DNA from 2 places in the Peribacillus sp. FSL K6-5616 genome. Region 2 is predicted to be linked to the other one. Evidence: riboswitches for the same ligand, from Rfam matches in the RefSeq annotation. Region 2 holds a riboswitch; the other holds the start of a gene.
The links. Region 2 has a riboswitch for S-adenosylmethionine ahead of MHB45_RS22515 (O-acetylhomoserine aminocarboxypropyltransferase/cysteine synthase family protein). Riboswitches for the same ligand answer to the same signal wherever they lie in the genome.
Positions count from the first base shown of each region.

Region 1: another riboswitch for S-adenosylmethionine. It lies ahead of MHB45_RS03240 (methionine biosynthesis PLP-dependent protein); the one in region 2 lies ahead of MHB45_RS22515 (O-acetylhomoserine aminocarboxypropyltransferase/cysteine synthase family protein).

Region 1 covers NZ_JBBOYT010000001.1:679,168-683,825, forward strand. The annotation lists gene metC (cystathionine beta-lyase) at 1-826, opposite strand, end outside; gene MHB45_RS03240 (methionine biosynthesis PLP-dependent protein) at 823-1,935, opposite strand; SAM riboswitch class I at 2,022-2,135, opposite strand; gene fumC (class II fumarate hydratase) at 2,462-3,844, shown strand; gene MHB45_RS03250 (hypothetical protein) at 3,954-4,196, shown strand; gene MHB45_RS03255 (ABC transporter ATP-binding protein) at 4,250-4,658, opposite strand, start outside.
Region 2 covers NZ_JBBOYT010000001.1:4,623,995-4,628,652, forward strand. The annotation lists gene MHB45_RS22510 (methionine ABC transporter ATP-binding protein) at 1-939, opposite strand, end outside; SAM riboswitch class I at 1,095-1,207, opposite strand; gene MHB45_RS22515 (O-acetylhomoserine aminocarboxypropyltransferase/cysteine synthase family protein) at 1,325-2,635, opposite strand; SAM riboswitch class I at 2,734-2,841, opposite strand; gene MHB45_RS22520 (thioredoxin family protein) at 2,986-3,294, opposite strand; gene MHB45_RS22525 (toprim domain-containing protein) at 3,298-3,663, opposite strand; gene gcvH (glycine cleavage system protein GcvH) at 3,758-4,141, opposite strand; gene MHB45_RS22535 (arsenate reductase family protein) at 4,237-4,593, opposite strand.

The DNA.
Region 1 (4,658 bases), 3.9 Mb from region 2:
TTTTCACCAAGGGCTGCTCATTTAAGTAGGCTGCAATCTTTTCTGCCCCTTTTTGTGAATGTTCCATTCTAACTGACAAGGTTTTCAAGCCTCTCATTACGAGCCAGGCATCCTGGACACCAAGGACCGCTCCAAAGGAGTTTTGAAGCGAACCGAGTCTTGCCGCCAATTCCGGATCTTTCACGACCGCAAGCCCAGCTACCACATCACTATGTCCGGATAAAAACTTCGTCGCGCTATGAAGGACAACATCAGCGCCCAGATTCAGCGGTTTTTGCAATGCGGGCGTCAAGAATGTATTATCAACAAAACTTAAGGCACCGGCTTTTTTTGCGATATCACATACAGCTTGAATATCGGTCACTTTAAGTAACGGATTTGAAGGCGTTTCAATGTATATGGCCCTGGTATTTGGCTGAACCGCCGCTTTGACACTTTCAAGGTCCGTCATGTCAACGAAGGTATGCTCAATATTGAAACGGTTCAATACGCTTGTGACCATCCTGAACGTTCCGCCATACACATCTTCAGAAATGACGATATGGTCTCCGGCAGACAATAGGAGGAAGGCTGTTGAAATGGCAGCCATACCTGATGAAAAGGCAAAGCCGTGAGTGCCTTCCTCTAGATCGGCAATGATATCTTCAAGTGCCTCGCGAGTTGGGTTCCCGCTTCTGCTGTAGTCATATTTGCCGAATTGATCGATATCGGATTGATGGAAAGTCGATGCATGCTGAATGGGGACGCTCACACCGCCCGTTACTGGATCGAATTTATATTTATTATGAAGTAATTTCGTTTCAAAGCTAAAATCATGATCTGTCATCGTAGTGCCTCCCTTTTTACATGTGCGAATGCTTGCTGCAAGTCACCAATCAAATCGTCGCTATCCTCGATGCCAACGGAGAAGCGGAGCAATCGATTACAAACCCCGTTTGCCGTTCTGACTTCAAGCGGTATATCGGCATGTGTTTGTGTGGCAGGATAGGTGATGAAGCTTTCGACCCCTCCAAGGCTTTCTGCAAAGGAAATTAATGAGAGCGATTGTAAAAATGGGTTGACCGCCGCTTCATCAATGATGCGGAAAGAAATCATGCCGCCTCGGCCTGGATACAATACGTCCGTAACACAATCATGCTCCGATAAGTAATCTACAAGTATCTTGGCATTCTTTTCATGACGCTCCATCCGCAATGCCAGGGTTTTCATTCCGCGCATCAACAGCCAAGAATCAAATGGGCTCAAGACAGCTCCAGTGCCATTATGATGGAAGGCAAGTGCATCACATAATTCAGCGCCGCTAGCAACGATCAGTCCGGCGAGCACATCATTATGACCACCGAGATACTTGGTTGCACTGTGGATCACAATATCCGCTCCAAGCAAGATGGGTTGTTGAATAAGAGGCGTGTAAAAAGTGTTATCAACGATTAGCAATAAATTATATCGTTTAGCCAATGCGGCAACGGCGCTAATATCCGTTTGCTGCATAAGAGGGTTAGTGGGAGTTTCGATGAAGATGGCTTTCGTGTGAGGAGTGATGGCTTTTTCGATATCCTCCAAACAACAAGTGTTTACATAGTCACACTGCAATCCCCATTTTTTAAAACCTTGTTCTAACAGCCGATATGTACCGCCATAAAGATCTTCACTGACAATCCACGCATCCCCGGATTTAAAAAGGGCGAGTATAGTGGAGATGGCGGCCATTCCTGAACTGCAGGCATAGCCTTGGTCTCCTTTTTCCAGATCGGCGATGGATCGCTCCAATAGCTGGCGGGTAGGGTTACCTGTCCTTGTGTAGTCGAATCCCGTCGATTGACCGATTCCTTCGTGGCGAAAAGCTGTTGAAAAGTATACCGGCGGATTGACTGTTCCTGTCGCCGTTTCACTGCGATTTCCTAATTGAGCAAGATATGTTTCAGGTTTATACATGGTTTTCACTGCTCCTTTGAGTTAAATAAAATAAAAAAAAGTCTTCTTTAAGAAGAAGACTTTGATTAAATAGTGACGAGTCATTCTTCTTATCTTCCAAGTTCATAAACTTGTGGAATTAGCACCTTTTCATTGGTTTGAAACAAATGAAGGTTGCTGAGGTGTCATCGGGCCATTCCCTCTACCTCTCTCGATAAGAGTTTAGATTATTCAATTTCTTTTGAATTTACTATATATACAAAATACTGTCAAGGACATTTTGGGAGTGATGATGTGTTGGTGTTCATGGCCAGGTCAATTGAAGCCTAGCGGTGCCTACACTTTATGTGTCAAAAAAGAATATCCAAATTTTCATCTAAATATGAATGGCCTAGGATTTTTCAGAAATATGGAAAGGGTCAGCGGGATATTTTTGCTTTAAAATAATAAAGTTTGTACAATGTATGGAGAGAAAGAATAATCCGACATTATTCATTTCATATGCAAAAATTCTTCAATGAATAGTGCAAACTTAGGAGGAGAACACATGGAATACAGAATCGAACGAGATACGATGGGTGAAGTGAAAGTTCCTGCCGATAAATATTGGGGAGCACAAACTGAGAGAAGCCGTAACAATTTCAAAATCGGTAACGAAAAAATGCCGATTGAATTGGTTCGTGCATTTGCATATGTTAAACAAGCTGCTGCAAAGGTGAACTATGATCTTGGTGATCTTTCCGAAGTTAAAAAGAACGCCATCGTCAAGATTTGCGGCGAAATCCTTGAAGGTACGCTTGATGAACATTTCCCGCTTGTAGTTTGGCAAACGGGAAGCGGTACGCAAAGTAATATGAATGTGAATGAAGTGGTCGCTAACAAAGGGAATGAATGGTTAAAAGAAAATGGTGAATCGGAAATCCTTCACCCGAATGATGATGTTAACAAGGCACAAAGCTCAAATGATACTTTCCCGACTGCCATGCATATTGCAGCCTTTATGGAAGTGGCTGAAAAATTGGTTCCTGCCATCAAAGCACTTCGTGATACATTCGATACAAAAGAAAAAGAATTTTGGGATGTCGTGAAAATCGGCCGGACACATCTTCAAGATGCTACACCCTTAACATTAGGACAAGAAATTTCCGGTTGGAAAGCGATGCTCGATAAAGATTTGGCGATGATTGAGGAAAGCAGCCAAAAACTATTGAACCTTGCTCTAGGCGGAACGGCTGTAGGAACCGGAATCAATACAAAGAAAGAATTCCCGGGACTTTCTGCCAAACAAATTGCAGCGGATACAGGATATCCTTTTGTCACATCTGATAATAAGTTCCATGCATTGACTAGCCATAACGAAATCGTCTACGCACACGGTGCTTTGAAAGCATTGGCGGCGGATTTAATGAAAATTGCGAACGATGTCAGATGGCTTGCAAGTGGACCGAGAAGCGGAATCGGAGAAATTGCCATTCCGGAAAACGAGCCGGGCAGCTCCATCATGCCAGGTAAAGTCAATCCGACCCAAAGTGAAGCGCTTACCATGATTGCGACACAAATCGTGGGTAACGATGCTACAATTGGCTTTGCAGCAAGCCAAGGTAACTTTGAATTGAATGTGTTCAAACCAGTCATCATCTATAACTTCCTGCAAACGGTCAAATTATTGACGGAAGGCATTCATTCCTTCAACGATAATTGTGCGGTTGGCATCACTGCAAATGAAGATAAGATCAAAGAAAATGTAGAGCGTTCCCTTATGCTGGTAACAGCATTGAACCCGCATATCGGTTATGAAAAAGCAGCCAAGATCGCCAAAACTGCCTTCAAGGACAACTCGACGTTAAAAGAAGCGGCGTTGAAACTGGAGTTCCTGACGGAAGATGAATTCAAAGCATGGGTCGATCCTGCTAACATGGTTAATAAATAATTGGATGGAAGTACCCTCCCTCTACCATTAGGGAGGGTGTTTCCATGTGTTAAAATACTGGAATCGACAAATACTGAAATCATAAGTATCTGGAACAGGAGGAAAAACAATGTCTATATGCCCGCTTTGCAACGGTCTAAGAAAAATTCATGTAGATTGCCCGGAATGCGGCAGTGAACTTGAGGATAAAGGGAAATTCATGGATTATGCTGATGATTACAGTGCTTATATGGATATCGACATCCTTAAAGAAAACGACGGATACCCTCAATCCCTTCAAAAAGGGCAATGCCCCCATCTCATGAAATGCCCTGAATGCGGACATGATGAAGTGGTATTGGTCCAGGAATGAATCGCCCTTTATTTTAACGTAAAAAGACCCATAATGAATGGGTCTTTTCATGTTTAATTGGCAGATAACTTCATGCTTTCCTGCATCTGTTCATCTTCTTCAACTAAAATGCGATGTTCGGTCCCTTTATCAAAAAAGTGCGCTTTATTCATGTCGAGGGCAAGTTCGATCTTTTCGCCTGCCTGGATAATGTTATTGGCATCGACCCTTGCAACGAAGTCCTGCCCCTCTAAAGTGGAGTAGAGCATGATCTCCGCGCCCATGAGTTCGGCTACATCAATTTGGGTCGTGAATGTAGTGTTAGGGGACTCCGTGAAATAAGCTCCTTCATTATGGAAATCTTCCGGACGGATGCCAAGGATTACTTCTTTTCCGACATATCCTTGATCACGTAGCATTTTCATCTTAAATTCAGGTATTTCAAGCGTTTGTTCGCCTATTTTGATTGTGCCTTCTTTTAAA
Region 2 (4,658 bases):
CAATGTGCCATATGAACCGCTTCTTGTTTGGGATATCTTACCTTGAACGATATTGACATCCAACTCGAAGTTACGTACAAGTTTGGTGATCAATGGGCTTTCTGCATGATCGCCTACAAAGGTCAATTGAATCACTTTGCCTGCTGGATAGCGTTCGAGCAAATGGTCCATCGTTTCTTTCGTTTCTTCCGGTTCCGTTACCTGTTGCACGAAACGCTTCGTCATTTGTTCTTTAGGATTCTTGAAGACATCCAGGACAGGACCCTGTTCAACAACCTGCCCGCTTTCCATCACGGCGACACGATGGCAGATTTTACGTATTACATGCATTTCATGCGTAATCAAGACGATCGTCAATCCCAAACGCTGATTGATGTCAACAAGCAATTCGAGTATGGAGTCGGTAGTCTGCGGATCCAAAGCAGAAGTCGCTTCATCACACAGCAGCACTTTAGGGTCATTTGCCAGTGCCCTGGCTATTCCCACCCTTTGCTTTTGCCCTCCGCTTAATTGCGAAGGATAGGCCTTTTCCCTGCCTTCAAGTCCGACTAACTTGATCAATTCGTTCACACGCTTGGTGCGTTCAGGTTTAGAAACTCCTGCAATTTCCAATGGAAAAGATATATTCTCCTGAACGGTCCTTGACCATAATAGATTGAAATGTTGGAAAATCATGCTGATTTCTTGACGGGCCTTACGGAGCTGAGCCCCTTTAATTTTTGAAATTTCCTTTTCAGCCACCACGACGGATCCCTCTGTAGGTGTTTCCAATCCATTGAGCATTCTGATCAAAGTACTTTTCCCCGCTCCACTGTAACCGATGATCCCGAAAATCTCGCCTTTATTTATTTCAACATTCACATTATTTACAGCCTTTATCGTCTCACTGTTTCCTTTTCCTGTTCGGAACAGCTTACTGACTTTCGTCAATGTAATCATTAACCCTCACCTCTTTTATCCAATAAAACCTATGAACTTAGTTGATTTCTCTACATTATTAGTCTGTTTCTCCTATCATGTAAAAGTTTTCTCCATTAATAAATAGAAAAAACCTTTCTGCATGAGCAGAAAGGCAGGTGAAGAAACAGGCCTTCCTCTCATCTTCCAAAGTGATTAAACTTTGTGTGAATTGGCACCTTTCCAAGGAAATCTCCTTGTCGGTTGCCGGGTTTCATCGGGCACATCCCTCCACCTCTCTTGATAAGAGCTAATATATAGAATATTTAAATATCATTAAGTTCTTTAGTATGCTGAAATTTTATCATAGATAAAAAAAGAGCGCAATGTATATTATTTCTAGTACAAGAATGAACAGGAACTTTACTTAAACCGATTTGGAAGTCAAGGAGACGATGTTCGTCGCCTTTTCAATTGCCTGCTCCAAATCTTCTATTAAGTCCTCTACATTTTCAATCCCAATCGATAATCGGACTTGATCGGCACTTACACCCGCTTTCTCAAGACCCGCCTCATTCAATTGTTGATGGGTTGTACTGGCTGGGTGGATGATCAAGCTCTTCGCATCCCCTACATTCGCCACATGGGACCATAATTCCACCGAATTGATAAGTTTTGCCCCAGCTTCGCGATTACCTTGAATCCCAAATGTCACGACAGATCCAGCTCCCTTTGGCAAATATTTATCCGCAAGGGCTTTATCGGGATGATCCTCATCACCAGGATGTGAAACCCAGGTCACGGCTGGATGGTTTTTTAAATAGTTTATGACAGACTTGGTGTTTGATAGATGCTCTTTCATCCTTACATGCAGCGTTTCAAGTCCAAGCGTAAACTGGAATGCACTTTGGGCACTTAGCGCAGGGCCCAAATCACGGAGTAACTGAACTCGGGCTTTCGTTATGAATGCGGCAGGTCCAACTGCCTCTGCGTATACCAGACCGTCGTAACTTGGGTCAGGCTCCGTGAAGCCTGGGTAGTTTGGCGAGTTCCAATCGAATTTCCCTCCATCCACTATGACACCGCCTAGCGTGGTTCCATTTCCAAGAAGCCATTTTGTAGCGGAATGGATGACAATATCCGCTCCAAAGTCAATTGGTCTGCAAAGATACGGTGTCGCGAAGGTATTATCAATGATTAAAGGTATGCCGGCTTCATGGGCGATTTCCGCTACCGCTTCAATATCAAGTACCCTCAAACTTGGATTTCCGATCGTTTCAGCAAAAATGGCTTTAGTTCTTGGCGTAATCGCCCTTTTGAAGTTTTCGGGATCATCGGGAGAAACGAACTTCACTTTGATCCCATATTTAGGAAGAGTGTTTTCAAAAAGGTTATACGTACCGCCATATAATGTAGAGGCAGAAACAATCTCATCCCCTGCAGCGGCGATATTCAGGATTGAAAGTGAGATGGCGGCCATTCCGCTTGCCGTTGCCAATCCGCCGATACCGCCTTCCAATAAGGCCATCCTTTCCTCAAAAACACTGACCGTGGGATTATGAAGCCGTGTATATATATAGCCATTCTCCTTTAGGCCAAATAAATTCGCTGCATGGTCGGTGTCTTTGAACAAGTATGCATTGCTTTGGTAGATAGGAACGGCACGGGCACCTGTTTCATCAGCTTGCAGACCGCCATGAACACTCAATGTTTCGAAGCGCAACTTTTTCTCTGACATATGAATTCACCTTTTTCTATGGATTTAGTTGGAATTATATGAAATCCGGCTTTTTTATAAACAAAAAAACCACTTCTAAGAAGAGGTTTCCAGAACACACCTCATCTACCAGAGCCAACACTCTGCTGGAATTAGCACCGTATATAAAAATTTATACCGGTTGCCGGGCTTCGTCGGGCCAGTCCCTCCGCCACTCTTGATAAGAACTATTAAATTCTGCCATACTTATTTCAAAATATAGCATTTTAGATTAAATCAGTCAATGAATTGTTAGAATATTCTTTGTTTATTCCCTTCTCTCATTCAAATGTCAGCAACAAAGAAAACCAACCGCGGTCCTGATTGGTTTCCTAGCTGATTTCCTTAAGCAATCCGTACAAATAAGGAACGGATTGAAAGGCATATATTTTTTGGTGCAGCTGCCCTTCTTTGAAAAGCAATAAGCAAGGAACACTTTCGATTTCATATGATTCGGCAATTGCTTGGACATAGTTCATATTCATTTTGCCTGCCTTCAATCCCGGAAAAAGCTCCAAGGATATCGTCAGCATCTTGGAGGCCACCTGACAGGTGCCGCATAAAGGTGTATATAAATATAAGCAAAAGGTTTCCCCATTTTCAACAGCAAGCTTACACTCTTCTTCTTTCCATTCCTGCATCAATTAGTCGTTCACCCTTTGACTTAAAAATTTCATTTTCACATTCATATTGGCAGATAGGAGCACAGTTGCGATATGATGTTCGGGTGAGCTCTCCACTTCTTTGTACATTTTATTAATATATAGGTGGTTCGCTTCCGGCATTTCCCTTCGGAACTGCTTCCGCAGCTTTTCTCCTGATTCATCTGCGTCAAAAAGGAGATAAACATCACGGTCCATCAATTCATCCACTAATTCATCCAGCTTAGTTAATGATATGGTCCCATTCGTACATCTTATTTCCACATCTTCATTTAAAACGGAGGCAACTTTTCTTCTATCGGAACTGCCTTCTACAATGATCACTTTATCGAATTCGCCCCACTCCATGTCATCACTCCATCTCACGAATTATGTGCGCAACTCACCCACTGTACAAATGAAAAAGAGAGCAGGCCTTTTCAGTCCCCCCTCTCCTTTCTTTTTAACCGTTGATTAAACTCTCATACTCTTCAGCGCTCATCAAGTTTTCAATATCACTGCTATTAGATGGTTCAAGCACGACCATCCAAGCCTTTTCATAAGGAGACTCATTTACATATTCAGGGTTGTCACTTAAATCTTCGTTCACTTCAACAACCTTGCCACTGATAGGTGCATAAAGCTCAGAAACGGTCTTAACGGATTCAACACTTCCAAATGGTTCGTTCGCTTTCAATTCATCGCCGATTTCCGGAAGCTCAACGAATACGATGTCCCCAAGCTCGGACTGTGCGAATGCCGTAATTCCAATGCGCACTGTTCCATCTTCCGTTTTGACCCATTCATGTTCTTTAGTGTAACGAAGTTCTTTTGGTGTTGTTGTCATAATTAACCCTCCATATGTACATCTTATTTTATCTATTCCATTATAAGGTAGATTGTTTGTTTAAGTAAGGAATTAACCAAATATTTTGTGAAATTTCAGTTCCAAACCTGTTCGAATTGCTCTTCTTTGAAACCTACCGTCACTTTGGTGCCATCCGTAACAATCGGCCTTTTCAGAAGCATGCCATCTGTGGACAATATATCAAGCATCTCTGCTTCAGAAGCCTCTTTCAGCTTATCCTTTAAGCCCAGCTCCCGATATTTTTGACCGCTAGTATTGAAAAACTTCTTCAACTCCAAATTGCTGTTTTTATATAATTGTTCTATTTCAGTCCGCGAAGGGGGATTATCCGCTATATGGATCGCTTCATATTGCAGTTCATGATTATCCAGCCACTTCTTCGCATTACGGCATGTACCGCATTTTGGGTACCAATATAATGTTAAGCCCATCATTTCACCACCTATCAATAGAATACCCGTTTTTACCACGCAATACAACGAAATGTCTTTTGAAT